Regions from separate parts of the Priestia sp. TSO9 genome, predicted to be linked through region 1. Evidence: riboswitches for the same ligand, from Rfam matches in the RefSeq annotation. Region 1 holds a riboswitch; each other region holds the start of a gene.
The links. A riboswitch is a leader RNA that binds a small molecule or an ion and turns the genes downstream of it on or off. The one in region 1 is predicted to bind cyclic di-AMP.
Positions count from the first base shown of each region.

Region 2: linked by a shared signal. The riboswitch ahead of LJC66_RS20805 (APC family permease) and the one ahead of LJC66_RS19870 (potassium channel family protein) in region 1 are both predicted to bind cyclic di-AMP.
Region 3: linked by a shared signal. The riboswitch ahead of LJC66_RS20530 (dicarboxylate/amino acid:cation symporter) and the one ahead of LJC66_RS19870 (potassium channel family protein) in region 1 are both predicted to bind cyclic di-AMP.
Region 4: linked by a shared signal. The riboswitch ahead of kdpF (K(+)-transporting ATPase subunit F) and the one ahead of LJC66_RS19870 (potassium channel family protein) in region 1 are both predicted to bind cyclic di-AMP.

Region 1 is NZ_JAJEKD010000015.1:890,893-898,720, forward strand. Features, by position in the region: gene ggt (gamma-glutamyltransferase) at 177-2,255, opposite strand; gene LJC66_RS19850 (tetratricopeptide repeat protein) at 2,665-3,162, opposite strand; gene LJC66_RS19855 (YjcZ family sporulation protein) at 3,337-3,423, shown strand; gene LJC66_RS19860 (YjcZ family sporulation protein) at 3,612-3,692, opposite strand; gene LJC66_RS19865 (TrkH family potassium uptake protein) at 4,018-5,337, opposite strand; gene LJC66_RS19870 (potassium channel family protein) at 5,341-6,000, opposite strand; cyclic di-AMP (ydaO/yuaA leader) riboswitch at 6,125-6,269, opposite strand; gene LJC66_RS19875 (carboxymuconolactone decarboxylase family protein) at 6,385-6,843, opposite strand; gene LJC66_RS19880 (Lrp/AsnC family transcriptional regulator) at 6,964-7,419, shown strand.
Region 2 is NZ_JAJEKD010000015.1:1,074,068-1,081,895, forward strand. Features, by position in the region: gene LJC66_RS20785 (glycosyltransferase family 39 protein) at 1-1,343, shown strand, start outside; gene LJC66_RS20790 (GtrA family protein) at 1,364-1,756, shown strand; gene LJC66_RS20795 (glycosyltransferase family 2 protein) at 1,753-2,730, shown strand; gene LJC66_RS20800 (cation diffusion facilitator family transporter) at 2,767-3,744, opposite strand; gene LJC66_RS20805 (APC family permease) at 3,854-5,680, opposite strand; cyclic di-AMP (ydaO/yuaA leader) riboswitch at 5,843-5,983, opposite strand; gene LJC66_RS20810 (N-acetylmuramoyl-L-alanine amidase) at 6,175-7,221, opposite strand.
Region 3 is NZ_JAJEKD010000015.1:1,018,203-1,026,030, forward strand. Features, by position in the region: gene LJC66_RS20510 (peptidase) at 1-912, opposite strand, end outside; gene LJC66_RS20515 (3-oxoacid CoA-transferase subunit B) at 926-1,588, opposite strand; gene LJC66_RS20520 (CoA transferase subunit A) at 1,573-2,274, opposite strand; gene LJC66_RS20525 (aspartate aminotransferase family protein) at 2,275-3,624, opposite strand; gene LJC66_RS20530 (dicarboxylate/amino acid:cation symporter) at 3,733-4,968, opposite strand; cyclic di-AMP (ydaO/yuaA leader) riboswitch at 5,149-5,303, opposite strand; gene LJC66_RS20535 (NAD(P)/FAD-dependent oxidoreductase) at 5,908-7,377, opposite strand; gene LJC66_RS20540 (ATP-binding protein) at 7,594-7,828, opposite strand, start outside.
Region 4 is NZ_JAJEKD010000015.1:256,773-264,600, forward strand. Features, by position in the region: gene kdpC (potassium-transporting ATPase subunit KdpC) at 1-270, opposite strand, end outside; gene kdpB (potassium-transporting ATPase subunit KdpB) at 284-2,359, opposite strand; gene kdpA (potassium-transporting ATPase subunit KdpA) at 2,381-4,042, opposite strand; gene kdpF (K(+)-transporting ATPase subunit F) at 4,067-4,147, opposite strand; cyclic di-AMP (ydaO/yuaA leader) riboswitch at 4,529-4,669, opposite strand; gene LJC66_RS16075 (hypothetical protein) at 4,685-4,822, opposite strand; cyclic di-AMP (ydaO/yuaA leader) riboswitch at 4,895-5,037, opposite strand; gene LJC66_RS16080 (undecaprenyldiphospho-muramoylpentapeptide beta-N-acetylglucosaminyltransferase) at 5,196-6,263, opposite strand; gene LJC66_RS16085 (CHY zinc finger protein) at 6,441-6,776, shown strand; gene LJC66_RS16090 (ArsR/SmtB family transcription factor) at 6,796-7,110, opposite strand; gene LJC66_RS16095 (putative quinol monooxygenase) at 7,315-7,599, shown strand; gene nfsA (oxygen-insensitive NADPH nitroreductase) at 7,629-7,828, shown strand, end outside.

The DNA.
Region 1 (7,828 bases):
GATCGCTCGTTACACCGCTGTTGATTTCCGTGCAACAGCTAGAAGTAACTACACACTGAAAACCTACGTTTGCCATACCAATAAAAAAATCCGAACGAGTTGGATTCTTCATCAAGAATCTCAATTCATCGTTCGGATTTTTCTTCACCTAAAATACTTTTGTCCCAGTTTCTTTTTTAATTTGTAATAACGTCTCCGTCTTCATCATCGCCGGCATCGTCTTCACCAGGATCTTTTTCTAATGAGACCACTTTCTTTTCGTCATCCCATTTCACTTTGTAGCCAAGTGATTTGGCTACTTTGATAACTGATAAATAAGAGTGATGATTTGGTGTATACAGCTTTAAGTCACTCGAATCAATGACGCCTAAGCCTAACAGCAGGCGATCAGACTGAACGTAAGGCTTTCCATCAATCAGCTTCACTTGCTTATCAGTAAATGGATAAACGGCACGGTTGACTTCAACTGTAAATTCTCCTTTTTTCTCTTCTTTAATTGGTTTTGGCTGTTTGGATACATATTTAATTGCGTCTACTCCTAATACCGTGCCCTGGCGCGTATTATCAGCGCCTCCGTACATTTTCCCCGTTTCATAGTCATAGATAACCGCTTGAACGTTTCCAATATGCTCAGGCTTTTCTTCAAACGCATGTCCTTTAGCCATCATTTCAAGAATTGTATCTTGGCTAAAGCCAGGTTCCCATCTTACGGTTGGATAGCCGCCTGAATAAATACGAGGTGTTAAAATCGCTTTTTGAATCGGCATCTTATGGTCAATAACATTCATAATCGTTTCTGCTACAGACGCAATAATGGTTGGGCCTCCCGGTGAACCAATTGCCATGAACGGCTTTCCGTCTTTTAACAGCATCGTTGGAGACATGCTGCTTCGAGGACGTTTTTTAGGCTCAACCTGGTTCACGCCTCCCGGAGTGGCATCAAAATCTGTCATTTCATTGTTGAGCATAAATCCGTAGTCAGGAACCATAATTCCTGAACCAAAAACTTGTTCAATGGTAGTCGTGTAAGAAACCATGTTTCCCCATTTGTCTACAACAGAGAAATGAGTCGTTTGGCCGATTGGATTTTCTTCCTTTACTGTTGCTTTATTTGGATTTTCTTTTCCTTCATATTTCCAAGGGTCTCCTTCTTTGACATTAGGCGTTGCTTTGTTTGGATTAATTAATTTACGACGTTCTTTAATATAATCTTCATCTAACAGTCCTTTTTTCGGCACTTCGTAAAAGTCTTCATCTGCCATATACGCCGCGCGGTCCGCGAAAGCTAAGTGCATCGCTTCCGTTAAATGCTGCAAATACTGAGGCGTATTGGAACCCATTTTTTCTACATCATAACCTTCCATTAGCTTTAAAATCTGCTGCACGGTTAATCCGCCGGAGCTAGGAGGAGCCGCACTAACCACATCGTAGCCTCGGTAAGTTGTTTTGACCGGCTCACGTTCTTTTACAACGTAATTTTTCAAATCATCCATGGTCATGTTTCCATCGCGTTTTTGAACTTCTTTAACAAGCGCTTTTCCAATTTCTCCTTTATAAAGAGCATCTGATCCTTCTTTTTGAATAAGCTTTAATGTTTTAGCAAGATCCGGCTGAACAAGCTTATCTCCTTCTTTCAACGGCTTGCCATTCGGCACAAATACATTACCGGCCGTTTGGTATCTTTCAAGCTTGTCTACATTTTCATCAATGTACTGAGCCATCGACCAATTTACTTTGATTCCTTGTTCTGCTTGAGTAATAGCTGGTTTAATAACATCTGATAAGTCCATTGTTCCATAATCTTTAAGGGCTGTTTCTACTCCTTTTAGCGTACCAGGAACTCCAACTGCCTTTCCTGTTATGTGACGCTTACTGAAAGGGATGACTTTTCCTTTTGAATCTAAAAACAGCTTAGGCGTAACATCAGTTGGTGCCATTTCACGGCTGTCTAGCATCGTAATTTTATCTTTCTTTTTTTCATAAATCATCATAAAGCCGCCGCCGCCGATACCTGACATCATCGGTTCCACAACGTTTAGAGATAATTGAATGGCAGCTGCCGCGTCCACAGCGTTTCCGCCTTCAGCTAAAACTTTCCTTCCCGCTTCAGCAGCCAGCGGGTGAGATGCCGCTACAATTCCTTGTGTAGCACCTCGTTTCATTGAATGGTCGACACCCGGAACTTCAGCAGCAGCTGGTGTGACAACTAAACTTAAACTACATAATGCAATAACCAACATCTTCATAACCTTCATCTGGGTCTCCTCCTTCAAATACATTATTTCACATCGCCTGAAACGATGGATTTCACAAAGAATAAATTGGTTTATTATAATATTTTTTACATATGTGTATAAATAAAAAGCAAAGTAAATCAGACCTTTGCTTTTTTAATTAGTCGCATGTTTAACTTTTTTCTCTATCCATTTACAATTATCTATATTTTCTAACAATTTATCCATAGGCTGATAGTTTCTTACTATTTTTGGAATTATGTAGACTGAACGCTCTAATAATGTAGAAAATCTAGCAGTTAAGAAGTCGTTGGACTTACATGCACTTCTTAAAATTTTTACAAATATTCTTATTGTTATATAAAAAGCAATTCTTTATGAAAATCAGCATATGTTTCCTTAAAACCAAAAATAAAACAGGACTTTTGATTCACCGTCCTGTTTGCAGCATGTTTTCGACTTTTTTAATATCTCCGTGAGTAGGATTGATTTCCCGGGCATAGGCGATTTGTTCTTTTGCTTTTTCCATTTCTTTTAATTGAATATAGGTTTTGGCGAGTTCGAGCGGCAGCATAATCCCTTCAAAACCAAGATCTCGCGCCCGCTGCAAATAAGATAGCGATTTTTCGTAATCCCCTCCAAACATAAGCGGAGTTTCCCGGTATTTTATTCCTCGAACGAAGTGCGCCAAGCTTGAAGATGGATTTAATGTTAGTGCCTGATGAAGAGCTCGGTCCATTTCTAAATTTAATACCATTTTTTCAAAAATAATTGATTCTTCGATTTGCTTTGCTAAACAAACCGCTAAGTAACAGTACAAATCAGATGCTTGAGGTTTTTTCTTCATTTCTTGTTGAATTTCACGTTTGATCTCTTTCCACTTACCCTCTTCTAGCTGATTCATGACGTATTCTACATGTATTCCCACCACTTTGCCCTCCTTTTCCTCTTTATCATAAAGGATTTCTGCACAAATGAAAAAAGTAAGTGTTCTTCAGTCTTCTCAAAAGATCGTTACCGTTAAAAAATAGGCAAATTTCTCAATCACTTAACCCAATTAGTACATAGGATATAGAGACTCTTACTAAAGGGGGTTACACATATGGGCGCAAAAGGCGGTTTTGGTTTTTCATTTATCGTTGTTTTATTTATTCTATTAGTAATCGTAGGATGTTCTTGCTACTACTAATTTTTTAGAGGGGATGAACATCATTCATCCTCTTATTTCAAAAAAAACCATGCTTTCGCATGGCTACATACCGATTAGATGAATGAGTAGAGGAACTCATTGTTCGGCAATATTGAAGAAATTTTTGTTTTTTACTTCCGCCTAGTATGCCCTTTTTGACGGGAGCTATGCGCAAATAAAGTTAACGTTTAAAAGCGAAAGCCAGATGCACCTACAATAACAAGTAAAACAAATAACACAACGATTAACGCAAAATTTTGTTTTCCCACGTACCATCCCTCACTTCCTGTTATCTGCTTTTAGTGTATGCAACAGCTTGGCAAAATGTTTAGGACAGGGGTGCGGATTTTTTTAACGAGAAAAACCTTCAAATTTCGTCAAAAAAGTGAATCATATTTTTGTTTCTTTCGTTATATATAGTAAGAGATTTTTTTACTATAAAAAAGGGGGATCTTTAATGCGCCGACATTCCAAATTGCCCAGTGTTCTTGTCTTTGCCTTCTTTTTATTCATCGCAACTGTTTTGTGCGTAACTTCTTATATGTCTTGAACGTATAAATAATATAAAAAATCGCCTCATCGAAGGCGATTTTTCTACCCTAGCATTATATCTTCATTTGGATAACGAACGGCTTCGCGCTTTTGCTTAGATAATGAAAACGCAAGCGTTAATGGCCCCACTTTTCCTAAAAACATGATAAAGATAATAATTACGCGTCCAAAGTACGAAAGCTCAGGAGTTGCTCCCATTGATAAACCTACTGTTCCAAACGCAGAAACAACTTCAAACATAATTTTTACAAACGGCAGGTTTTCCGAAATATTTAACAGGAAAATGGCCCCAAATACAAACATAATTGAAATCATCGTGATGGCTAGTGCCTTAAACACGTGAAGAGGAAGAAGTCGTCTCTTTAATAGCACAATATCTTCCCGGCTTCGTAAAAATGCCCATACAGAAAAAATAATCACCACAAACGTCGTGAGTTTGATACCGCCTCCTGTTGACGCACTTCCTGCACCAATAAACATTAATAAGACCATTAAAAAGACCGTTGCGTCATGCAGGTGAGCTAAATCGATTGTATTAAATCCAGCGGTTCTTGTCGTTACCGCTTGAAAATAAGAAGCCCATACTTTGTCTCCTAATGATAAACTTCCGAGCGTATGCGAATTGCTGTACTCTAAGAAAAAAATAAAAAGCATGGCAATCACATTAATGGCAAACGTGCTGACAATCATAATTTTTGAATGGAGCGTTAGTTTTTTATACGATTTTTTCACCCACATATCAGCAAGAACGGTAAACCCTAACCCGCCAATGATGAACAAAAAAGAAATCGTTATGTTAATAATAGGATCTCCAACATACTGCACTAAGTTATCCGACAGTAGTCCAAACCCTGCGTTATTAAAAGCTGAAATTGAATGAAACAAGCTAAAGAACAGCCCCTTAGACCATCCGAATTCCGGAACCCAGCGTATTGCTAAAAAGATAAGTGCAACAAATTCAATTAAAAATGAAAAGATAAACAGCCTTTTAACTAGCAGGACAACTCCGCCGACGCTCGTTTGATTTAATGCCTGCTGAACGAGCACGCGCTCTTTAAAGCCAATTTTTTTACCTAGCATTATAAAAATCAACACGGCAAATGACATAATGCCAAGACCGCCTATTTGAATTAGCAGCATAATAATCGTTTGACCGATGACGGTAAAACGCGTACCTGTATCTACGACGGCTAAGCCGGTCACTGTCATAGCGGAAGTAGATGTAAAAAGGGCGTCTACCCATCGGATTGGCTCGGTAGTAGAAAAAGGCATCATCAATAGAAGAGCACCAATAATAATTCCTCCGCCAAAAATGGAGACAAGCAGCTGCGGAGGAGTGAGTTTAATGATTTGTTTTTTCATGAGTTAAACTCCTTCTTCTTCAAAACGGTTCAAATCGCGGTTATGTCCGATAACAATCAGCATATCTCCTTGTTCAATTATTTCATGCGCGGTAGGCGAAATCACCATTTCCCCGTCTTTTCGCTGAAAGCCGATAATATTGCAGCCGTACTTGGCACGAATGTTTAAATCAAACAGCGTTTTATTATGAAGTTTCTTAGAAGCGACAATTTCGACAATACTATAATCCTTTGACAGTTCAATGTAATCAATGATTTTTTCTGACACCACGTGATGAGCAATACGCTTAGCAATATCGCGCTCAGGATGAATGACTTTGTCCGCTCCTATTTTCTCCAGTACCTTTTGATGATACATATTCACCGCTTTTACCCATACTTGCTTAACGCCCATATCTTTTAAAAGCATCGTTGCGAGCACGCTTGCTTCGATATCATCCCCAAACGAAATAAGCGCATGATCAACATTGCGGATACCTAGCCCCTTTAAGCTAGCTTCATCAATCGCGTTTGCTTGCACAACATATGTAGCTGAGTTGCTAAATTTATTTACTACCTCCTGATTGCGGTCAATAGCGAGCACATCCACATCCAGATTTGCAAACTCTTCAACCAAACTGCCTCCAAAACGACCTAATCCCAATACAGCAAACTGTTTTTTCATAATGTATTTATTCCTTTCTTCAACTGCTGTGTGTTCTCTTAGCTTATACTTTTTCTAAAAAATTACATCTTTTTCTTAAAAAAAGCGCAAAAAAACACAGGAAGGCTCCTGTGTTTTTTCACACTCTTCCCCCTCAAAACGCTTGCGAAGTTAGCTGTCGGGTTCGGGTTTTAAGAGTAACCCTACCTTTTTAAGGATTCACCCCGGAGCACAATATGTGCGTAAATAATGGGTCCTCCGCTCCGTAATGGATTAAGCGATTTTTATTCAAATGTCTTTGATCTATTTTTTAGAATAATCGATTCGATTCATGATACGTTTCACTTCACGAAAGCTATCTTACTCCTGTGAATTTTGTCTGTCAAGATATTTTTAGCGAAGGCCTCACTTGCGCTGCAAGCTGCAAAAATCATATAAATCTAAACTGACAATCATTTTGTGAAATTGATCAAATAAATTAATAACAGCCAAAAGCTCTAACAGCTGCGTATCACTGTAAAATTTTTTTAATTGATCCATGTCAGCATCGGTCAACTCCCTTGGACGCACTCGGTACACATCAATAAATCGAAACAGCAGTCGATCTTTTTCTTCCAGCTCTTTTTCTCTTAACACTTTTTGATTAAGCGTCTCATCGCCTACATATGACATGCTCATACACGTCTCACAGCCGTTAACACCTGCTAGATAAAGCCTCATTTTTTCCTTGGTCTCTCTCTCTACTATATCGCTGTTCCAAAGCGTGTCGTAAAGCTCATCATACAATCTTTTTACATGCGGAATTAAATTCAATGCTTTTTCAAAATTTGTTCCCTCTTCGTTTGCTAACAAAACTCTTGCCATTTTTTACTCACTCCTTTTTAATTATTATAGTAAGAAAAATGGGAATTTCAGATTACATATAAAACATCTTATCTATTATTACTAATCAAATGAAACGTTAATAAGAAAGAAGGTTTTCAATTGAAAATTGATGAAATTGATTTATCGATTTTGCAGGCGCTGCAGCAAAACAGCCGCCTTTCTTTACGAGAGCTAGGAAAACAAATTAATTTGTCTCCTCCTTCGGTGGCAGAGCGAGTACGCCAGCTAGAGAGCTTTGGCATTATAAAAGGATATACAATCGATATTGATTATGAAAAGCTACATTTGCCCGTGTCGTGTTTTATTGAAGTAACGATGAAAAACGGCGAGCACGAGCGTTTTAAACGATTTATTTCTCAGTATCCCTACGCTTTATTCTGTGAACGCATCGCCGGGCAAGCCTGCTTTATTACAAAGCTTCAGCTTCCTCACCTGAACGTACTCGAACAATTTATTAACGAAATTACACCTTATGCCAAAACGATTTCACATATCGCTCTTTCTCACGTGGAGATGGCTCCTGCATTATTGAGTCATTTAAAAGATGAAAAGTGATTGAAACGTAACGAAAGCAATCCAATCTAAAAGCAAACAATGGAATCAATAAGCTCGTATGAATCACTTTTGACACTGCTGTTGATTTTCGTTTCAGGCTTCGCTTTCCGCACAGGAGTCTTCGCCTTGCCCTCTAATCAACAGCCAGAAACAAATAAATAGATTAAACCTACGTTTACCCTGTCAATAAGAAAAAACCGAACGCGTTTGATTCTCCATCAAGAATCAAACGCGTTCGAATCTCCCTTTAACGAAACTACTTTTGTCCCAGCCTCTTTTATTCGTCCAACAGCATAAAAAATAACCCTCCAAAGCTGGAGGGTATAAATTTTCCGAATAATGAAAGTTTTACAACTTCATTTTATCAGGTGCCGACATTTCTGTCTACTTAAAAATGTAAAAGAGCTCT
Region 2 (7,828 bases), 180 kb from region 1:
TCATTTTTCTAATAGCTATTGCAAGTAGATACATGAACAAAACTGTTTTTTTTATTTCACTGATCGTTTTGACCTTAGGTATTCGACTAGCATGGATGCTTTCTGTTCAAACGCCTGTAAAATCTGACTTTCTTGTCATGTTAGATGCCGCGCGTAATATCGCAAAAGGAAATTATGACTTTAACCAAAGCGTTTATTTTACTACATGGGTATATCAGCTAGGCTTTTCATTCTATGAATCTGTTATTATTCGCTGTTTTGGAGATAATATTTTTATATTAAAATTGTTAAATATTTTTTATTCCACTGGCACCGTTATTTTTATTTATTTAATTGGCGCAAAAGTATTTAATGAACTTGCTGGGAGAATGGCAGCTTTTCTATATGCGTTCTACATTCCGAACATTCTTTATAGCTCAGTGTTAACTAACCAGCATTTAGCTACTTTTTTATTTTATGCAGCTTTTTACCTTATTATAAAAAGATTTGCTCATAACAAGTTTAGCTGGCTTTATATTGGCCTTCTATTGTCGTTAGGAAATTTAATGCGCCCTCTAGGACCCATTATTATCGTCGCTGTTTTCATTTATTTCATCTTGCAAATTCTTCAACCTTACATTAAAACGAAGAATGCTGCTGAGTTAAAAGCTCGTCGAAAGAAAATAGGAAAAAACCTCGTAGGCATACTGGCTACTTTTTTTATTGCAAATGCGCTGATCAACTATTCTTTTGTAGCTAGCGGTATTTCTAAATATCCTTTAAGTAACAGAGATCCTTTATGGAAGTTCGTCATTGGCTTTAATTACGAAACAAGCGGTTCTTATTCTTCAGAGGATGCTAGTCGTTTTATGGGTATGCCAATTGGAGAAAAACGAGCTGAAGCAGAAAAAGAGGTAATTAAAGAACGGGTAGCAGATAAAGAGCAGCTTTTAGATCTCTTTCACATTAAATTCCTAAATATGTGGGGCGGAACGGATGCATCTACATTTTGGAGCATTTCATTAACTCCTCAAGAAGATGTACCTTTTAATAAAGAGAAATTAATTAGTGCTGCTCAAAGTTATGAAAGAATCATTTATGTTTCAACTACTATTCTTTCCATTATTGGCCTTATATGTTTATTCCTGAGGAAGCAGGATAAATATCCGTATACACTGTTTTTATTACTAATCATAGGATACGTTCTTATTCACTTGCTTATTGAAATTCAAACTCGCTATCGATTCTTTATTTTTCCAAGCTTTATGCTGCTCGAAGGATTTGGTATTTCAGTGATTCTATCCTATTTAATAGTACGATTTACTAAAAATGAACCCAAGACAAAATGTGAAGAGATAAATTAAATGGAAGGGATTATACAACCGTGATAAAATTCCTGAAATTCGGATTTGTAGGGATAATGAATACCCTGCTCACTATTATCAGTTACTTAGCACTCATTCATTTTGATATGAATTATATATTGGCTAACGTGCTATCTTATTTCATTGGCGTCATAAACAGCTACTATTGGAACAAATCGTGGGTGTTTCAAGCAACTGTACATAAATGGATGTTAGCTCAATTTTTCATCGTAAACCTTATTACTTTAGCAATTAATACAAGCTGCTTATTCCTTCTTGTACACTATACACCTGCTAATCCAATAATTGGACAACTGTTGTCTACTTGTATAGGAATGTTTATCAATTTTTTCCTTAATAAAATATGGACGTTTAAGCACACAAACCATCACTCGCTAGGAGGTAAAGCATGAGAGAACTAATTTCAATTGTGGTACCTATGTATTTTGAAGAAGAAGTAGCTAATGAATGCTACAATCGCTTGCTTTCCGTCATGCATAAAAATCATATTAACTATGAATTCATTTTCGTCAATGACGGCAGCACCGACCGAACAATTGAAATCTTGAAAGACGTAGCGGCTATGGATTCTAACGTAAAAGTTATTGATTTTGCTCGTAATTTCGGGCACCAAACTGCCGTAACAGCAGGCATTGATTATGCTCAAGGTGATGCTATCGTTATTATTGATGCGGACTTACAAGATCCGCCAGAAATGATTCCCGAATTAATTGCTAAATGGCAGCAAGGCTATGAAATTGTATATGCAAAGCGCAAGAAACGAAGCGGAGAGACCTTTTTTAAATTAGCCACGGCTAAGTATTTTTATCGCTTTTTAAATTATATGTCTGATATCGAAATCCCTAAAGACACGGGAGATTTTCGTATTATCGACCGAAAAGTAGCGGATGTATTCAAAAAAATGACTGAACGCAATCGTTTTGTACGAGGAATGATGTCTTGGATTGGCTTCAGGCAAACATATGTAGAATATGAGCGTGATGAACGCTTTGCTGGTGAAACAAAATATCCTTTAAAAAAGATGATCAAGTTTGCTTCAGATGGAATTATTGGGTTTTCAACGAAGCCTTTGCGTTTAGTAATGGTTATTGGCTTATTATCGGTTTTTGTATCACTTTTAGTTTTAAGTTATTCGATTGTTGTTTGGCTGATAGGGAAAAATATTCAGCCTGGCTGGACTTCCATTATGGTAGCTATCACCTTCTTTAGCGGTATTCAGCTACTTGGTTTAGGTCTAGTCGGACAATACATCGCAAGAATTTACGATGAAAGTAAAAATAGACCTATTTACGTTGTACGTGAAACCATTAACTTTTCGAAAGCTTCAACAGATTCTCCAAACGTACGTGAAAAAGTATATAGCTAAAAACAAGGAAGAAAACAGTTGTTTTCTTCCTTGTTTTTATTCTTTTTGAAGCTGTAAATCACTTGGCGCCCAGTCCGGAATTCCATCATCTTCATCAAATTCAATAATAACATCCGTTACTCCTTTTTCCTGTAAAATACGATTTTCCAGACGATCTTTAATATCATCAGCTTCGGCCACCGTTAAAGAAGGATCAATTTCTACTTTTAATTCAACGTGAAGCTCTTCTCCTTCTTTCATCACCATTAACGTTTGAATATCCCGCACTTGTACATCTTGCATGACAATCGCGGCAATTTTTATTTCCATTTCTTTATCTGCTTCACCAAGGGCTCCAGCAGCATTATCTAAAAATACTCGTCCTACTACGAAAAACATCATAAGCCCAATTAAAATAGAAGCAATTCCTTCAGCTTGGTGAAAAGGTGTAAACCGTGAAATGAAAACGGCTATTAACGCCAATACGCCTCCTCCAGTAGCTACCAGATCTTCCATAAAGACCAGCTTGGTTGCTGGCTTTGCTTTCTTTAAATGAACAAAGCTTTGCGTAAAAACATTGACCTCTGCGGTATTCATTCCGACATCGTGCAAAATTTCTTTCATTGCCTTAAATAAGACAAACATCTCAAGCAATACCGAGATGCCAAGTACTGTAATATTTAAAATAAAGCCTGAAGACTTCGTTGGATGAAGAATATGGTGATATCCTTCTTTAATCGTTTCAAACGCCATAATCCCTACTACAAGAACCGCTCCTAATAGAACAAGATTAACCAATCGGCCGAAACCATTTGGAAAGCGTTTGGTCGGGGCTTTTTTACTTAATGCCGAACCTATAAAGACAAAAAACTGATTAGCTGCATCTCCTAAGCTGTGCATCGTTTCAGCAAACATCGCTACATTCCCTGTTAAAGCGAAAGCAATTCCTTTAATAATGGAAATAATGGTATTCACTATAGCGGCCATCATGGCCGATTTATTTCCTTTTCGCAACAATTTAATTAATTCACTCATACAATCCCTCCGTTTGCGCCTTTGATGAGATTCGATTACGGTTAGTGTATGTGAATTTAAAAATTAAAAACCTCCAACATACAAGTTGGAGGTTTTTAGTCATGTTTCATTATTTTTTAAAACGGTACGGTACAGTTGTAACAATTACATTTTTACGGTAAAGCAAATGTGCTTTTAACAACAGACTGGACTGATTGTGAAGGATATTTTGCCAGCTTTTTTTCGTAATGAATTGCGGAATAACGACCGTAATGGCCATATTGTTTTCCCGCGCTTTTTCCTCGGCCATATCGATGAATCGAAACAGCGGCCGCACTAAGCTGCGGTATTGAGAATGAAACGTAACAATACGAATATCAGGCTGCCACTTCTCCCACTTCTCTTCCATTCTCTTTTCGCTTTCTCGATCAAAGGCCACGTGCACTGCAATAACGGTATCGCCAATCGTTCGTGCATAATTTAATGAATTTTCTACTACCTTTGTCATTCCTGCTACAGGAACAATGACCACATTTCCTTCAAGCTTTCCAATCTTTTCTCCTTGCTTAATGCGAAGCTGCTCTCCTACCGCTTCATAATGCGTATGAATGCGATGAAAAATATAGACAATAACCGGCAAGAAAATGAGCACGGACCATACTTGTGAAAACTTCGTTGTAAACAAAATGATTAGCACCGTTAAGGTAATGAGGGCCCCAATTAAGTTAATAGCTAGCTTCCCTTGCCAGCCGGCGGGCTTTTCTCTAACCCATTTGACAATCATCCCTGTTTGAGAAAGCGTAAATGGAATAAACACCCCGACTGCATAAAGAGGAATTAATTGTTCAGTCGCTCCTTTAAAAGCTACAATTAAGACAATAGAAGCAATTCCAAGGGTCACAATTCCATTTGAATAGCCTAATCGATCGCCACGAATTTGAAACATTCTTGGCATGTATTTATCAGACGATAAGTTGACAGCCAGCAAAGGGAAAGCTGAAAACCCCGTATTCGCCGCTAGCACTAGAATTAGAGCTGTTGTGCCTTGAATAAAATAATAAAATCCATTTCGTCCAAACACACTCGATGCAATTTGTGATACAACCGTTTCATCTGCTTTTGGAGAAATGCCAAGCCAATAAGCTAAAAACGTGATGCCAGAAAATAAAACGGCTAAAATACCGCCCATCAGCATTAATGTATGAACAGCATTTTTTGCACCTGGCTCTTTAAAGTTAGGCACTGCATTTGAAATGGCTTCTACACCTGTCAATGCCGAACAGCCTGACGAAAAAGCTTTTAATAATAAAAACAAACTAATACCTGGCACTACTGTACCGAGAGAGGGATGCAGCTCAGGTGAAACTTGACCTGTCGCTATTTTAAACAAGCCTACCGCTATTAACAAAATAAGAGCAATAACAAATAAATAAACCGGATAAGCTAATACAGAAGCGGATTCTGTTACACCACGTAAGTTTAAGACGGTAATAAAAATCACCAGCAAACACGCAATTACTACATTGTAATGATGCAGCGTTGGAAAAGCCGAAGTTAAAGCATCGGTTCCTGCTGAAACACTCACAGCAACTGTTAAAATATAATCTACCAACAGTGATCCCCCAGCGATAAGCCCGGGATTTTCTCCTAAATTGGTTTTGGAAACAATATAAGCTCCTCCGCCTTGCGGATACGCATAAATAATTTGACGGTATGAAAGAATTAAAGCCGTCAGCAGCACCAATACCCCAATCGCAATTGGAATCGAATACCAATAGGCAAGAACGCCGACTGTTGCAAGTACAATCAAAATTTGTTCTGTTCCATAAGCCACTGAAGATAAGGCATCTGATGATAAAATAGCCAGTGCTTTAAGCTTACTAAGCTTTTGATCGCCTAACTCTTTTGTTTTGAGCGGCTTTCCAATCAATAATCTTTTGAGAACTGAATAGTTCACGTAATTTCCCTCCGATGATCGCTTAGCTACTATTTACTGTCCATTGCTAAGCGCCGTTACAAGTTCATGAATAAGTGCTATTATTCCTAAAAAATACCTTTTTATGTTAAAAAAGCGCACAAAAAAAACACTAAGGGTTCTCAGCGTTTTTACACAGCTTAAACCTCCTCTCCAAAACGCTTATGGGGTTAGCTGTCGGATTCGGGCTATGAGAGTAGCCCTACCTTTAAAAAAGGATTCACCCCAAGTGACAATGCACAAATTTGGGTCCCCCACTTCTGACGAATTAAGCGATAACAGGTCAATATAATTTTCGGTTAAAGGGTATGATCAATAACATGTTTCTTTCATAACTATCCTTTGTTCTTAGATAATATACTCCCGTACAAATGGTTTGTAAAGCATTATTTTACGTAAACCATAAAATAGTACTTAAGGCGCTTTTAACAGCAAAACAAAAGGCCTTCTGCCCGCTTTCAGAAGACCTTTTTGCTTTAACTTTTTGCTTTTAAAACGGCTGCTAGCTTGTTTTTTGTTTGAGGACCATAAATGCCATCCACATCATAAGGAAGATACACAAGCTGAAAACGCCTTACTGCATCTTTCGTTTGAACTCCATATATTCCGTCTACTGATCCTACTTTAAAATTCACCGCGTTTAATGCTTTTTGGAGCTGCTTCACAGCTTCTCCAGAATCACCTTGTTTTAAAATTCCATTTGGAAGCGGATATTGTTCCGAAGGTGGAGTTGGTGACGGTGTTGGAGATGGGTTTGGTGAAGTCCCTGAAGGAATAACAATTGTTTTTCCAACCTGTAGTGTGAGAGGATCAGAAAGCCCTGTATTGGCTTCTTGAAGCGCTTGCACTGTTATGCTGTACTTCTGTGCAATACTGTAAAGCGTATCTCCTTGCTTGATCGTATACGTTTTTGTACCCGGTTCAGAAGGCGATGGATTCGGTGTTGGTGTTGGATTTGGGTTTGGAACTGCACGACGAGGTAAATTCAAATAGACGGCAATTCCTTTTGCATACGATTCACCCATACTTTTTAAAAAAGCTTCATTTTGAAGAAGTGCTGCATCTGTGCGGTTATCAATAAAGGCTATTTCAGTGAGTACTGCCGGCATATTTGTTAAGCGAAGCACCGCATAATTGGCTGATTTCCGACCGCGATTCGGATGATTATACGCCAGCAGCGCTGGCTGTACTTGGCCGTGGACAATCGATTGAAACGTTTTGCTGGCATTGCTAGCGCTTCTATAAACATAATCTTCGTACCCCGTTCCTCCACCAGCATTTACGTGAATAGACATAAATGCATCTGCGCCCCACGAATTAGCTTGAGAAGCGCGCTGAGATAACGATAAAAAAACATCTGTGGTACGAGTGGTTTTAATCGTAAAATCACTGTACGTGCTATTTAAATAGCTTATTAAATATTGTTGAATTTTTAAAACTAAGTTTTTTTCATACAGTCCGTTCGCTCCAACTGCTCCTGCATCTGCCCCACCATGTCCTGCGTCAAGATAGATTTTTTTCATATTACTTGTCCCTCCTTATTGCTAACATATGCATGAGGTCAATAAGTGCTACGTATACTAGCCTACTAAGTAGAAAATTACTAAAAAAAAGAACCGCTACTCAAAGGCAGCGGTTTATTCTGCGTTGTAGACAGAATATTAAATAAATAGGGATAGCTCTCAAGGAGTGACAGCTATATGCAGAGTGTTGATTCGTTGATTAAATGATAATAATTATCATTTTCATTTGAAGTATACACTAAAAGGAAAGTTTTGTCTATTCTATTATGAGAACGGGCCTATTTAAAAAGCAGAACGCCTATAACAATGAGAATAATCCAAATTGGAATGCTTATTAATATGCCTATTACTAAACCTTTAAAAAAATTTCCTTCTTGCATTTTCATTCCATTCCTCTCCAACAGTATTTTCTAATGACACTACGACTGGCTGAAAATTCTCTGAAGTTATACTGAAGTGCAGAGTGAACACATAAACAATCTCTCTATCTGTTATACACTACTTTTACATATAGATTCAATGAGACAAAAAGCTTATCCTTTTTAATTCATATAACCAAATTCTTTCCTGTATATAACAAAACAACAAAAAGCCTTCCGTAAATTGT
Region 3 (7,828 bases), 130 kb from region 1:
GGATTTCATTTCTGCTCTGACATTTTTCATTTTTTCATGCGGAGCAACTCCTATCCTGCCTTCTAATATTACTTGATCAGCGACTGAAGAAGGCCACGTTCCTCCTTGTATATTTCCGATATTAATCGGCACGGGAATGGGAATTTTATTATAGAGCGGATCGGTAATTCGACTGTTTCTCTCTTTTTCAAGATCCTCAATATGTTTAAGCACCACAGCTGCTTTTTCAATCGCACTCACGCCTTCATACCGAGTCCCTCCATGTGCTGCTACTCCATGCACGGTGACTCGAAACCACATGGAGCCTTGCTGCTTAGGGAAGATCTTCATGTTGGTTGGTTCTGGAATAATGGCACCATCTGCTTTGTACCCTCTAAGTACACAGGAAAGTGTTCCTGCACCTCCGCTTTCCTCTTCTACTACGCTTTGAAAAATAACATCTCCTTTTAGTGAAATATCTAGCTCTTTCAACGCTTGAATAGCTAAAAGTAATGACACATTTCCTCCTTTCATATCCGTTGCTCCGCGTCCATATAAGTTTCCATCTTTTACAACAGCCGTATAAGGGTCTTCCGTCCACTGTGAAAGATCTCCGGGTGGCACTACATCAATGTGCCCATTCAAAATGATGGATTTGCCTCCGCCTTTCCCTTTTAACACGCCTACCACATTCGGGCTGTCTCGAAAAGTAGAACGGTTGGAGGCAAAAGCTTCATGGCTGCGAAGTATTTTTTCGTCGGGTTCCCATATATCAATATCTAACTGCAGCTGTCGAAGGCGTTCAATGACAATTGCCTGCGCATGCTTTTCAGAACCCTGCACGCTTGCTTCTTCTACGAAACGCTTGAGTAAACGCACTGCACTTTGACGATGCTCTGTCATCCAGTTATGAATAGATTGCTGTATGTTCATGTAATGGTCCTCCTTATGGTATCGTAATCAATTGATCACTCAGGCGAACTGTCGCTTCTGTTGAACTCAAAATATCCTCTACGGTATAAGGAGACATTAACTCTGTTAGAAGAAGCGCATCTTTTTCTACTTTAAAAACCGCCCGATCTGTAATAACTAATCCCACGCAGCCCGAAGCAGTCAAAGGTAAAGAACACGTCTTAACCAGCTTCGGTTCTCCTGTCTTGCTCGTATGATTCATCAGCACAATGACTTTTTTCGCTTTTTGAGCTAATTCCATCGCTCCTCCCATCCCAGGAACTCGCTTACCTGGCACAATCCAATTAGCTAAATCCCCTTTTTCACTCACTTCTAACGCACCAAGAATGGTCATATCGACGTATCCTTTTCGAATCATCGCGAAGGCTGTAGCACTATCACAGTATGAAGCTCCTTGAACGGTAGTTGTTGGATAGCCTGCTGCATTGCAAACATTCTCATCTTCTTCACCTAAAGGAGGGGAAGATCCTAACCCTAAAATCCCGTTTTCAGCATGAAACATCACATGAACAGCGCTTGGTACATAATTAGGAATAAGAGAAGGAATGCCAATACCTAAATTAACAATCATGCCGTTTTTGATTTCAGCCGCAGCACGTTTTGCAATACGATGACGAATATCTATTCCCAAACCCATTTCCAATTCACTCCTTTAGAAGGGACAATATAATCCACAAATACACCTGACGTCATCACGTTCTCTGGGTCAATGTCGCCAAGAGGAACAATTTCATCCACTTCAGCAATAGTGATACGACCTGCCATAGCCATTAATGGATTAGTGTTTCGAGCGCTTTTATCATAAAGCAAGTTGCCGAATGGATCTGCTTTTTTTGCATATACAAAAGCCACATCGGCTGTCAGTGGTTTTTCAACTAAAAATGTCTTGCCGTCCACTTCCACTTTTTCTTTTCCAAATTGAATAATGTCATTTTCAATTCCTACATCAATCAGTACTCCTCCGATTCCAACTCCTCCCGCTCGAATCCGTTCAGCAAGCGTTCCTTGAGGAGAAAACTCAACTTTTAGCTTTTCTTCCGTCATCAGCGTTCCAGCCACTGGGTTCGATCCAATATGAGAAGCGATCAGCTTTTGAATTCTTCCTTGGCTTACCAATTTTCCCGCACCAATATGAGGAAAGCCTGAATCATTACATATCAATGTAAAATTTGATTTTCCGCTTTCAATCAGACCATCAATGAGAGAAGGTGGGCTGCCTACTCCTCCAAATCCTCCTATCATCAGCGTAGCCGCATGATCTACGTATTCAATCGCTTGTTCCACAGTTGTCATCTTTTGAAATGAGTTTTCGACCTTTGTCACTCATTTCACCTCATTTCTCTGTTTTTCATTTTGCACTTCATGCAATGTTTTCGAAAGCAGATCGACCGCTTCATCAAGCTGACGATGAGTAATCGTAAATGGTGGCGCAATAATAACACCGTCTCCTTCGACTCCGTCTGTTCCTGCTTGTGAAGGATAAAGGAGAAGACCATTTTTTTGGGCTTTACTTATTACGCGCGCCGTCATATTTTCCGAAGATGAAAAAGGCTCCTTCGTCTTTGGATTTTGCACAAGCTCAAGACCAACTAGTAAGCCTTTGCCACGTATATCACCAATGATAGGGTAAAGAAGTTGAAGCTTCTTCAATTCCCCTACTAAATAGTCTCCTTTCAGCGCTACTTCTTGAACAAGATCATGCTTTTCAATATAGGTTAAAACAGCTATTCCTACAGCGGATGACAGCGGATTAGCGCTTAGCGTATGTCCGCTCATAATTAATTTGGATCCGTTCATGATAGGTTCAATCGTTTTGCTGCTAGCCAACGTAACGGCTATTGGTGTATATCCTGCTCCCACTCCTTTTCCAAGCGTCATGATGTCTGGTTTAACTCCCCAGTGCTCATACGCAAACATCACGCCTGTACGCCCAACTCCAGTCATGACTTCATCCGCAATCCATAACACATCATATTTATCGCAAATTTCTCTTATCACTTCATAATAACCGGGAGGAGGTGTAAGCGCTGCTCCGGCTGCTCCTACAATGGGCTCTGTAATAAAAGCAGCAATATGTTCAGGGCCGGTTCGTTTGATAACTGTTTCCAATTCGTGTGCACAAGCAAGATTACAGGATGGATAGGTTTGATGAAACGGACATCGATAGCAATAAGGAGGTGAAACCGAAGGATAATCTTCAAGCAACGACGAGAAGCGTTTTCGTCTTCCAACGTGCCCTGACATAGACAGAGCTCCTATTGTAATACCGTGATAGCTCATCCAGCGTGACAAAACCTTTGTTTTGGTTGGCTTTCCTTGCTCTTGAAAATGCTGAATTGCCGTTTTCATAGCCGTTTCAGTCGCTTCTGTCCCGCTGTTAACAAAAAAGCTCCACTGGAAATGATTGCTGCTTAATTCACATAGTTTCTTAGCTAAGGCTTCTGTTGGATCACTTGTAAACTGCGACCGATATACAAACGCAACTTTCTGTGCCTGATCGGTCATCGCATCAATGATTTCTTTTACGCCGTGTCCGATACTTGCTGTAACTGCCCCCGACGAAGCATCTATGTACCTTTTTCCATCTTGGTCGTACAAATAAATTCCTTTTCCATATGAAATAACTGGGTAGTCGTCGTCGAGCAGCGGCTTTATTACATGAGTTTTATTCATTTCCGCACTCTCCTTTCAAACATACACTCTTATTAAACTGTATGCTGAAACGAAGAGTTTCTTGCCAATAAAAAAAGCCCTAGCATATAGCTAGAGCTTTTACGCTTATTAAGCTGATTGCGTTACAGATTTATCGATACGCTTTGCTTCTGACTCAGCCACAATAACGGCACACGCAGCGTCTCCCGTAATATTTACAGATGTACGAAGCATGTCAAGCAAGCGATCAATTCCAATAATCAATCCGATACCTGCTACAGGCAAGCCAACCGAACTCAATACCATTGCTAGCATAATGAGACCAACTCCCGGCACACCTGCTGTACCAATACTAGCAAGCACCGCTGTCAATACAACCGTCACAAGAGCACCCAGCGACAGGTCAACGCCGTATACTTGTGCAATAAAAATAGTCGCTACACCTTGCATAATTGCCGTCCCATCCATGTTAATGGTAGCACCTAACGGCTGAACAAAACTGCTGATGGACTCTGGGACACGAAGGTTTTTTTGAGCCACATTCATTGAAATCGGAAGCGTTGCATTACTGCTTGATGTACTGAATCCAACTGTCATCGCAGGAGCAAAACCTTTAAAAAATTCAATAGGGTTACGTCTGGCCATAAGAGCGACTGATCCCCCATATGTTACGATCGAATGGATAAACAGTGCGAGCACGACTACAATCATGTACAGCCCCATCGCTTTAATTGCCTCCCAGCCTTGACTTCCAACCGCGGTTGCAAGAAGCCCAAACGTTCCGTAAGGAGCAAACTTCATCACTAGATTTACAAGATACATCATCAATTCATTGCCTTGCTCGAGTAAATTGTAAAGCCCTTTTGTTTTACTTCCAAGCATCGTAATACCAAAACCGATAAAGATAGAGAAAACGATAAGTTGAAGCATATTCCCTTCAGCCATCGCTTGAATTGGGTTGACTGGAATCATATTTAAGAATGTCTCTCCAACAGGCGGTGCTTTTTCGGCTTCAAAAGAAGCGTTTTTTGTATCAAAAGATCCAAACGTACCCGGTTTAATTGCATACGCTAAAATTAAACCAATAATAATAGCAACGGTTGTTGTAACTAGGAAGTAGGAAACTGTTTTAGCCCCGATTCTTCCTAGTTTTTTAGGATCTCCTAAACCTGCTACACCTAACGTGATAGAGAAAAACACAATTGGTACAACAAGCATTTTAATTAAGCTTAAGAAAATTTGGCCAAGCGGTGTAAACAAGTACTTGTCCAGCGGAGCAAAAGCACTTGGAGCAAAAGCATTGATCAACACTCCTACAACAGCACCAGCAATTAGCGCGATAATAATCTTTGTCGATAGCTTCATAGATTTACCTCCCGTAAATAAATTATATTAGAATGATTCTAACTACCATACTTATTTTACCATGCATTGAGAACGATAACACTCAAAATATACAATATATTAAAAATTTTCAGATTAATAGTTTAGGAATATTTTTATCTATACAAAAAACCATGAGAATATCATGGTTTCATAGACCTGTTATTCCCTCACTGAATGCTGACGGAGTTAGCTGTCGGATTCGGGTACGTGAGTTACCCTACTTGATTCATTCAAGATTCACCCCAAGTACACTACGCACAAATATGGGTCCCCCGTTCTCTTATAAAACAAAAGAGATTAAGCAAATAATTTTCTTTAATATTTTTGCATGATAATAATTCTTACTTTAATTAAAATTCATTTTATATGTTTCTGTCAAGTTTTTATTCAAAAATAATGCATGATTTTATCATAAAAAGTTGAGAATTGTTATATTTTAAAATATTTACATCATATTTTAATAAACCACAAATAGTTATTTAACAAGACTTAAAATCTAATGGATAAAAAATTAATTCAAAAAATAGTTTGTAAAGTGAACTTTCTTCTCATTAAATTATATTCATAAACTTGCATAATTATTCTAACATCCACGTACTTTACTGCTTTCATAAATATTTTACTCATCAAAAAATAACTCTTTCCAACTGTTGATTTTATTCTTGTATTGCTTGATATAAATTCTCTAAAATTTCACTGAATTTGTTGATAGAAATAAATGGACATTGTCAATTCGCCTTATTCTATTTAATTCTGCTCACGATAGAAATATGGATCCCGTAATACCTTTTAAAAAAGGAGCGGGTAATTATCATATAAAACTATCGGATTTGGAGCGGTACAAGTTCTTTACTTTTTACTTATTCCCTCTCGTTATTTAACACATATAAAAAAAGAGGCCGTGACGGCCTCTTTTTCTTATACAGTAACAGGTTCAGAACTTGCTTTGCAATTCTTTAATTTTTCAACAATGTCACGCGCTACCCACACACCGCACGCACTTGCCTGCGCGAGTCCTCGCGTAATACCAGCTCCGTCTCCTCCCACGTATAAACCGGAAATTTCAGTTTCAAACTTATCATTTAACTTCGGGCGGGCTGAGTAAAATTTCGCTTCCACACCGTAAAACAGCGTATGTTCAGATGCTAACCCAGGCGTTACATGATCCAGTGCTTCTGTCATTTCAATTAAGCTTTTCATCGTATTGTAAGGAAGCACTAAGCCTAAGTCACCCGGTACAGCTTCTTTTAACGTTGGTTCTAAAAAGCCCTCTTTAATTCGAGTCGCTGTTGAACGACGGCCCTTTAAAATATCTCCATACTTTTGAACAACTAAGCCCCCGTTTGACAGCATATTAGCTAATCTTGATACTTCGTGCGCATATTCGTTCGGCTGATCAAATGGATCCGAAAATTTATGAGAAACAAGCAGCGCAAAGTTCGTATTTTGACTTCCAAGCTTCGGATCTTTGTATGCGTGTCCATTTGCTAACATAATACCTGAATGATTCTCTACTACCACATGTCCTGAAGGATTGCTGCAAAACGTTCTGACTCTTGTACCTACGGACGTATTGTAAATGAATTTCCCTTCGTACAAGTGCTTGTTGATTTCTTCCATAACAACGTTGGATGTTTCTACTCGAACGCCGATGTCCACTTGATTGTTAATCATTTTCAAACGACGTTTTTTTAGTAAGTCGCTCATCCACTTCGAGCCGTCTCGACCTGGTGAAACCACCACTTTATCAGCCGTAATTCTTTCACCATTTTTCAATTCAATACCGCGCACGATATGCTGACCATCTTCTTTTTCTGTTATTAAATCGGCTACTTCCGTTTTATACTGCATATCAATTTTTTCTTTTAAGTATTCATAAATGCTTTTTAAAATTTCTAAATTTTGCTCTGTTCCTAAATGACGCACCTGGGCACGCAATAGCTTTAATCCTGCTGCGTATCCGCGTTTTTCAATTTCACGAACTTTATCAGTTAACGGATCCGTAATCGTATCGGTTGCTCCGTGTTTTAAATTAATTTCATCCACATATTTAATTAAATCTACCACCTGTGATTCAGACAGATAATCCGTCATCCAGCCTCCAAATTCACTTGTGATATTAAATTTCCCGTCTGAATATGCGCCGGCTCCACCGAAACCATTTGTGATAGAACAAGCAGGCAAACAGCCAGCAAACTCTTTTTTGCCAACCGCAGGCGGACATTTTTCAATTTTTTTCTGAAGAATCGGACAATTACGTCGATAGATATCGTGTCCTTTATCGATTAATAAAATAGTTGCTTCCGGTAATTTTAACGTTAACTCATAGCAAGTAAAAATCCCAGCGGGTCCTGCCCCTACCACAATAACATCATAATTTGAGTTCATTGTACATTCTCCCATCATCTTTTTTCTTTGGGTAAAAGATAAAAGTTATTGACCGAATTTTCTTTTTTATTATCATTCGGTTATTTTCTAGCCATTTGATAATATATCAAAAACAAACCCTTTAGTCAACAATATACACGAACATTAAAATAAAAAAATACAAAAATATTCGTTTTTATTCCAATCAAATAAAAACCAGTGAACGAATAGCAAGCGCTATGAAATGTTCACTGGTTCTTTAATATACGGAAGAGCAATTTCTACTTTTGTTCCTACTCCTACTTTGCTCGCAAATGAAATATGCCCTTGATGCTGTTCGATTATCCGGTAGCTAATCATTAACCCTAGCCCCGTTCCTGTTTGTTTCGTAGAATAAAACGGTTCACCTAGCCGCGCTAAAGATTGCTCATCAATTCCGCAGCCTTCATCCTCGATAATGACCACGCCGTAT
Region 4 (7,828 bases), 630 kb from region 1:
TGCTAAATTCAACGACCCAGACCCTGCCCCGTTATAATCAATACTAGAGACTCTGCCATGAAAAAATGTATTGCTCGTAAACTGCTGCCCAATGAGCTCAGAACCGATAACTTGATGCTTGTTTGAATAGATTAAGCTGCCGTTTGCTTTACTTGGAATAGCCGTCTGAGCAATTCCTGTCATCACAACAGGATAAATAAGGCCACAAAGAATTATCATCATAATTGTTAAGCGAACAATAATGCTTCCCGTTCGTTCTGTTTGTATCATCGTTTCTTCTCCTCTACATTACAAATGAAAGTAGTAAGTCAATTGCTTTAATCCCAATGAATGGAACCAATACCCCACCTAACCCGTAAATGAACAAATTTTTTCGCAGCAGGGCGTTAGAACTCATCGGCTTATACGCAATTCCCTTCATGGCTAAGGGAATTAACAGCGGGATAATGACCGCATTAAAAATAAGCGCTGACAATACGGCAGATAGAGGTGAATTCAGCTTCATTACGTTAAGAGCCTCCATTTGCGGAATCGCCAAGGTAAACATCGCTGGAATAATAGCGAAATACTTAGCAATATCGTTTGCGATACTGAATGTAGTTAAGGCACCCCTTGTCATTAATAGCTGTTTTCCAATCGAAACGACTTCAATGATTTTAGTGGGATCAGAATCTAAATCCACCATATTTGCTGCTTCTTTAGCAGCTGAGGTTCCGCTGTTCATTGCTAAGCCAACATCAGCCTGAGCAAGTGCAGGGGCATCGTTTGTTCCGTCACCTGTCATGGCAACTAGCTTTCCTTGCTGCTGTTCGTATTTAATCACTTGAATCTTGTCTTCTGGCTTGCATTCCGCAATAAATTCATCTACTCCCGCTTCTTTTGCAATGGTTGCTGCGGTTAATGGGTTATCTCCTGTACACATGACTGTTTTGATACCCATTTTACGAAGTTCCTCAAAGCGTTCTTTCATTCCTGGTTTTACCGTGTCTTTTAAATAAATCAAGCCGTAAATTTTATCATCAGCGGCCACAGCAAGCGGCGTGCCACCAGCTCCTGCAATTTCGTTTGCTTTTTGCTGCAAATCAGAGGGAATCTTCCCTCCATTTGACTCTATCCATGCCGTGACGGCGTCCACTGCCCCTTTCCGTACAGATACATTCTGTAAGTCAATGCCGCTCATTCGCGTTTCGGCTTTGAATTCAACAAACGTTCCTTCGGTTTTTCTAAGATCTTCTACTCCCATGCGATTTTGAATAAAATCAACAACTGAGCGCCCTTCTGGTGTTTCGTCATAAAGAGAAGAAACAAACGCCCATTTGTAAAGTTCACGTTCGTCTATTCCTTCTACAGTCGTTAATTGATGAGCCATTCGGTTTCCAAACGTAATGGTGCCGGTTTTATCTAAAATAATTGTGTTGATGTCACCAGCTGCTTCTACTGCTTTTCCTGACATAGCAATCACGTTAAACTGCGTAACTCGGTCCATCCCAGCAATTCCAATGGCTGACAATAATCCTCCAATTGTTGTAGGAATGAGGCAGATGAGCAGTGAAATTAAAATAGCCGTGTCGAGTTGAAAATGTAAGTAGTTTGTAAAGACAGGAAGCGTCACAACAACTAATAAGAAAATAATCGTCAGGCTTGTTAAAACCGTATTTAGCGCAATTTCATTTGGCGTTTTTTGACGCTCTGCTCCTTCAACAAGCGAAATCATTTTATCTAAAAACGATTCACCTTGTTCACACGTAATTTTAACTGTAATTTCATCGCTGACAACTCTTGTACCTCCAGTTACAGAGTTAAAATCCCCGCCTGCTTCTTTCATAACAGGTGCCGATTCACCGGTAATGGCCGATTCATCAACAGATGCCAGTCCTTTAATGATTTCTCCATCTCCAGGAATCATTTCGCCTTGTGAAACGACGACGATATCTCCTTTTTTTAGTTGCGATGCCGACACTTGTATCATTTGCCCGTTTCGAAGTTTATTAGCTGTAATATCCCCTTTAGACTGTTTTAATGAGTTTGCCTGTGCTTTTCCCCGACCTTCTGCTAATGCCTCTGCAAAATTAGCAAAAACAATTGTAAAAAATAACACGAGGGATACGGCAATATTAAAGCCTGCGCTTACTGTACTTTCTCCGAAAAGGTCTGGAACAACAGCTAAAAAAAGCGTAATAACAAACCCGATTTCTACTACGAACATGATAGGATTTTTTATCATCGTTCTTGGACTTAGCTTGATAAAAGCCTGCTTTACTGATTGAATAAAAATCGATGAAGTTTGTTTATCTACAGAACCTTGAATGTGACTGTTACGATCCAATTCAAGATTATTCGTAAAATTCCGTTTATTCATTATAATCCTCCGCTTTCTTGATTACAGTGTCAAATACTCAGCAACCGGCCCAAGTACAAGCACTGGGAAAAACGTAAGTGCTCCTACAATAACGGTAGTTCCAATTAAAATGCCGCTAAATAAAGACGTATCCGTTTTAAATGTCCCAGGTGTTTCAGGAATAAGCTGCTTGGATGCTAGTGAGCTCGATACCGCCAGCATCGTAATTAGTCCGAAGTAGCGTCCAATATACATAACAATTGCCGTAGAAATGTTCCAAAACGGCGTTGCATCACCTAGTCCTTCAAAACCAGATCCATTGTTTGCTGCTGATGATGTAAATTCATACAGTGCCTGACTTAAGCCGTGAAAGCCTGGGTTTGATATACCTTCTATTCCCAAATGAGTAGTGAGCGCTACGGCTGTTCCTCCTAAAATTAGCAGCGGCTGCAGAATAAGCGTCACGGCGATGAGCTTCATTTCTTTTCCTTCAATTTTTTTACCTACGTATTCTGGTGTTCTGCCAACCATTAAACCTGATAAAAATACGGCAATGATGACGTACATCATCACATTCATAAACCCTGCTCCAACACCGCCAAATACGGTATTTAACATCATATTTCCAAGCGTCAATAACCCGGTAAGAGGCGTAAGAGTATCGTGCATGGTGTTGACTGCACCTGTTTCACTTGCTGTCGTCACGATGGCGTACAGAGTTGACATACCGACACCAAAACGGACTTCTTTCCCTTCCATATAACCGCTCGCTTCATTTAGGTGAAAAGCACCAAGTCTTGGATTACCGCCCCACTCTGTTACAAACGCTGTGCTTAAAATAACGATAAACAGCATACTCATCGCTACAAACAAGATGCGGCCTTGCTTACGCTGTCCGATCATTTTTCCGTACGTAAAAGGAAGTGCTGTTGGCAATAAAAGCATAAGGACGATTTGTAATACATTGCTTAACGCGTTAGGATTTTCAAACGGATGGGCTGAATTAACACCAAAAAACCCCCCTCCGTTGTTGCCTAGCTCTTTAATTGAAAGAAAAGAAGCAACTGGTCCCCTTTCTATTTGCTGTGTTGCCCCCTCTAATGTATGGGCAGTCACCGTTCCGCTTAACGTTTGAGGGACACCTAAAAACATAAATAAAATGCCTGTTATAAAAGCGATAGGAAGTAAAACACGCGTAATTGACTTTACAAAATCAACAAAAAAGTTTCCCATTTCCTTCCCTGCCAACCCGCGAATAAAAGCGATTGCTGCTGCAAGTGCCGTTGCTGGTGCAGCAAACATCATAAATACAACGGCTGCCATCTGCGAGAAATAGGACAAACCTGATTCACCGCTGTAGTGCTGCAAGTTCGTATTTGTCATAAAACTAATGGCCGTGTTAAAAGCAAGGGCCGGATCCATTCCTTTGATGTGGCTTGGGTTAAGCGGCAGTACCCCTTGAAACCGGAAGATAATGTACACCACAAAAATCATAAACGTATTCGCCAAAACGAGAGCAAGTGCATATTGCTTCCACGTCTGATTGTATCCTTTGATTCCTGCTGCTTTAAACATCACCGTTTCTATCTTTCCTACCAAGCTAGTGTTTTTATCGTTTGAAAACACATTCGCTATATAAATACCTACGGGCTTTGCAATAAGCGCTACAAAAACAAGCAGCAGCGCAACTGATAGTAGAAAAATCCCCACGTTTTATTCCTCCGCTTATTAAAAATGTTCTGGATTTAACAGTACATATACTAAATAAATTAAAACGAGAACTGAAATACCTAGCAAAATGAACGACATGTTCACTTCTCCTCTCTTTCATCTACTACATGAGACGACCAGCAAATAATTCCGTACATAGCAGCTGTTAATATGACAAGCGTTCCAAGCATGATCATATCCAAGTTGCTCCCTCCTAACTGTTTCTTACTACCAATGATTGTCTGAGCTTAGTGACTGTTACTGTGCGTAAAGCATCACGCCCAAGTGAGCTAGCTGCGAAAGGTTATCTTTGATTGTTTATTCCTCACGTATTGTTAATCACGTTTTAACAGCCCTACTATAGCCTCTTTACGGTGCAGACATAACCTGCTCTCCTGTTTTTTTATTAAAAAAACCGCAGAAGAGAGTCCTCTTCCGCGGTTTAATGCACGACAAATAAGCCGTGATCGACACGAATTTTTTTACTCCCAAAACGCTTACGGAGTTAGCTGTCGGATTCGGGTTATGGAAGTAACCCTACTCAGTTAAGAGATTCACCCCTAGTACATACGTACAAAATATTGGGTCCCCCGCTCATAATTGATTAAGCGTATATTTGTTATTTAATTTTTAGGCTTAATTATGTTTTTTACTGCTGCGTTTAATACTTTGATTAGCCAACGTAGACAAATAGCGGTTTGCTAGATCAAAAGATTGCTGATCGCATATTGCGCGATATTCAATCATTTGAATCATTTGCTTAGATAGATGCATCTTGACGCTCCTTTCACCTATATTTTGAAAGGAACGCGCTATCCGCTGTTATAGAAAACGACCACGATTACACCATCCTCTCTCTTAACGCTTACGAAGTTAGCTGACGGGTTCGGGTCAAGAAAGTAACCCTACTCAGTTAAGAGATTCACCCCTAATAATTGGGTCCTCCGCTCTTTCCCTCTCTTTCAGGAAAGACTCAGCGTTTCACTGTGGAACGTTTCATGAGAGTAATCTTACTCCTGTTAAAATTTACTGTCAACAACATTTTTTGAAATTTTAAAAGCTTTATTTTTTGCTGTTTATTCATTATTTTAAAATAATAGATTCAAAGAAAAAAAGCGTTCTTATCTCCTCGATAAGAACGCTTTTTTTAGCTCATTTTCTCAATTTCATTTACAAGAATTGAAATGGCATCCGTTTTTGTTGCTTCACGCATTGTACGCTTCATCGTACTTGCCTGCTGCTGAAGTTCATTTACTTCACGCAAAAACACTTCTTTTGTTAACTGTTCTTCTTCCACAACCATACAGTAGCCTTTTTTCTTAAAGGACTGTGCATTTAAAATTTGATCTCCTCGACTTTGTGCTTTTGATAAAGGAATAATCATCATCGGTTTATGAAGGGCTAAAAACTCAAATATGGCATTGGATCCGCCGCGTGTAATCACATAATCAGTCGCTGCTAGAACATCTGGAAGCTGTTCATTGACATATTCTAACTGACGGTAGCCCGACTCTTTTTCAAGGCTTGTATCAATATTGCCTTTTCCGCACAGGTGTACAATTTGAAATTTCTTTTGCAGTTCAGGCAAGGATTCTCGAACAACTTCATTGATGCGGCGTGCTCCTAAACTTCCGCCCATAATCGTTAAAATTGGGCGCTTATCATAAAAGCGAAGCCAGCTTTCCCCGTTCGCTGCGCTTCCGCTAAATAATTCTTTTCGAATAGGTGAACCAACAACCTGCACTTTTTCTTTTGGAAAATAGTTTGCCGCTTCATCAAAAGAAGTAAAAATTTTAGTGGCAAATTTCTGCGCAATTTTATTTGCCAGTCCCGGTGTTAAGTCACTTTCATGAATGAACACGGGAATGTTTAACGATTTAGCAGCCATTACAACAGGAACTGTGACAAAACCGCCTTTTGAAAACACAAGAGAAGGCTTTAACTTTTTCAGCACGCGACGTGCATCGCCAACTCCTTTTGCTACTCGAAATACATCTTTTACATTTTCCATATCTACGTAGCGACGTAGCTTACCGCTTGAAATTGCATGATATGGAACGTTTAATTTTGTAATTAATTCTTTCTCGATACCATTGTGAGAACCGACATAATGGATATCCCATTTTTCACTGTCTAATTCTTTCATAATGGCAATGTTTGGTGTTACGTGTCCAGCTGTTCCGCCTCCGGTAAAAACGATAACTTGCTTACTCATTTTTTCTTCCTCTCTTTACTTCACTTAATTGATCTGTTTTAACATCAATTTTTATCTGATCTTTTTAGCATGCAATCTGACATGTAAAACGATGGTTTTATTATAGCATTTTTCTTTTTACATATGTATGATAAGGCGTATAAAAGCATGCTATACTTTTCATAGGGAGTGATGATAATGAACAAATCTGCACCTGTCGTAAAAGGTGATACGGTGGATTCCGAAACGCGCTGCATGCACTATCGTACGGATAAAGATATTATTGCAATAAAATTTTATTGCTGTAATACATATTATCCATGCTATCAATGTCATAACGGACATGCTGATCATGATATTAAAACGTGGCCAAAAGCTATGTTTAATGAAAAAGCTATTCTTTGCGGAGTATGTAAACATGAGTTATCAATTCATGAATATTTAACCTGTAACTCGACTTGCCCTCACTGTCGTTCTTCTTTTAATCCCGGATGCAGCCTGCATGGACACATTTATTTTGAACAAAAAAGCTGAACAAAACGTAGTTCAGCTTTTAAAATAACTGCTCATCTATATTTATAATGGAAGGAAGCAGACCTGGGAACAATTCCTCAAGTTCTTCTAAACGCAAGGAATAATAGTGCTGCGTACCTTCTATACGTAGTTTGATAATTCCAGCTTCGCGAAGTACTTTAATATGATGTGATAGCGTTGATTTTGATACATTTAATTTTTGATAATACGAACAGGTCTGCTCCTTTCTTGTCGCTAAACACTGTACAATTCGCAGCCGGTTAGGATCACTCAACGCGTGTAAAATAGGCGTTAATTTAATTTCAGATTTCGGTGGTTGATAAGGTTTTCTCATGCTTAAAATATAACACAGCTTCTTTTGTGTATCAATGTTCGATAACTTTCGAACTAAATTCCTTGCACTGTTATTTAATCGGTGTTATAGTTTCATTGTTCGATGATATTCGAACTTATCTTCATTTTAATCATAAATTGAATGAAAGATTAAAAACAAAACAAATAATATAAAGCACCATCATTATTAAAGGAGGAATCACCCATGATTCATTTACAAGCTTCAATGAAAGTTAACCCAGCAAAAAGAGAAGAATTTTTAGAAAACGTACAAGAACTAATTAAGCATTCTTTACAAGAAGAAGGAAACAGCAACTATCAACTATTTGAAGATGCTTTTACACCTAACACATTTATGATGATTGAAGAGTGGAAAAGCGAAGAAGCAATTCAAGCCCACAATAAATCAGCTCACTTCCAAAGTTTTGTAGCATTTGCTCAAACTGGCGTACTTGTAGCACCTTTAGATGTAAAAACATTACAAGGTTAATCATAACTTCTTTGAAAGGATGACGCATCATGAATGAAGCAATTCGTACAATTCAAGATCACCGTTCTATCCGTAAGTATACAGACGAAGCAGTAAGTGACGAGCATTTAGATACGATTATTCAATCTGCTCAGTCAGCCGCTTCTTCTATCAATGGACAGCAAGTGACTATTATTAGCGTCCAAGATAAAGAAAAGAAGAAAAAACTTTCAGAGCTTGCCGGCAACCA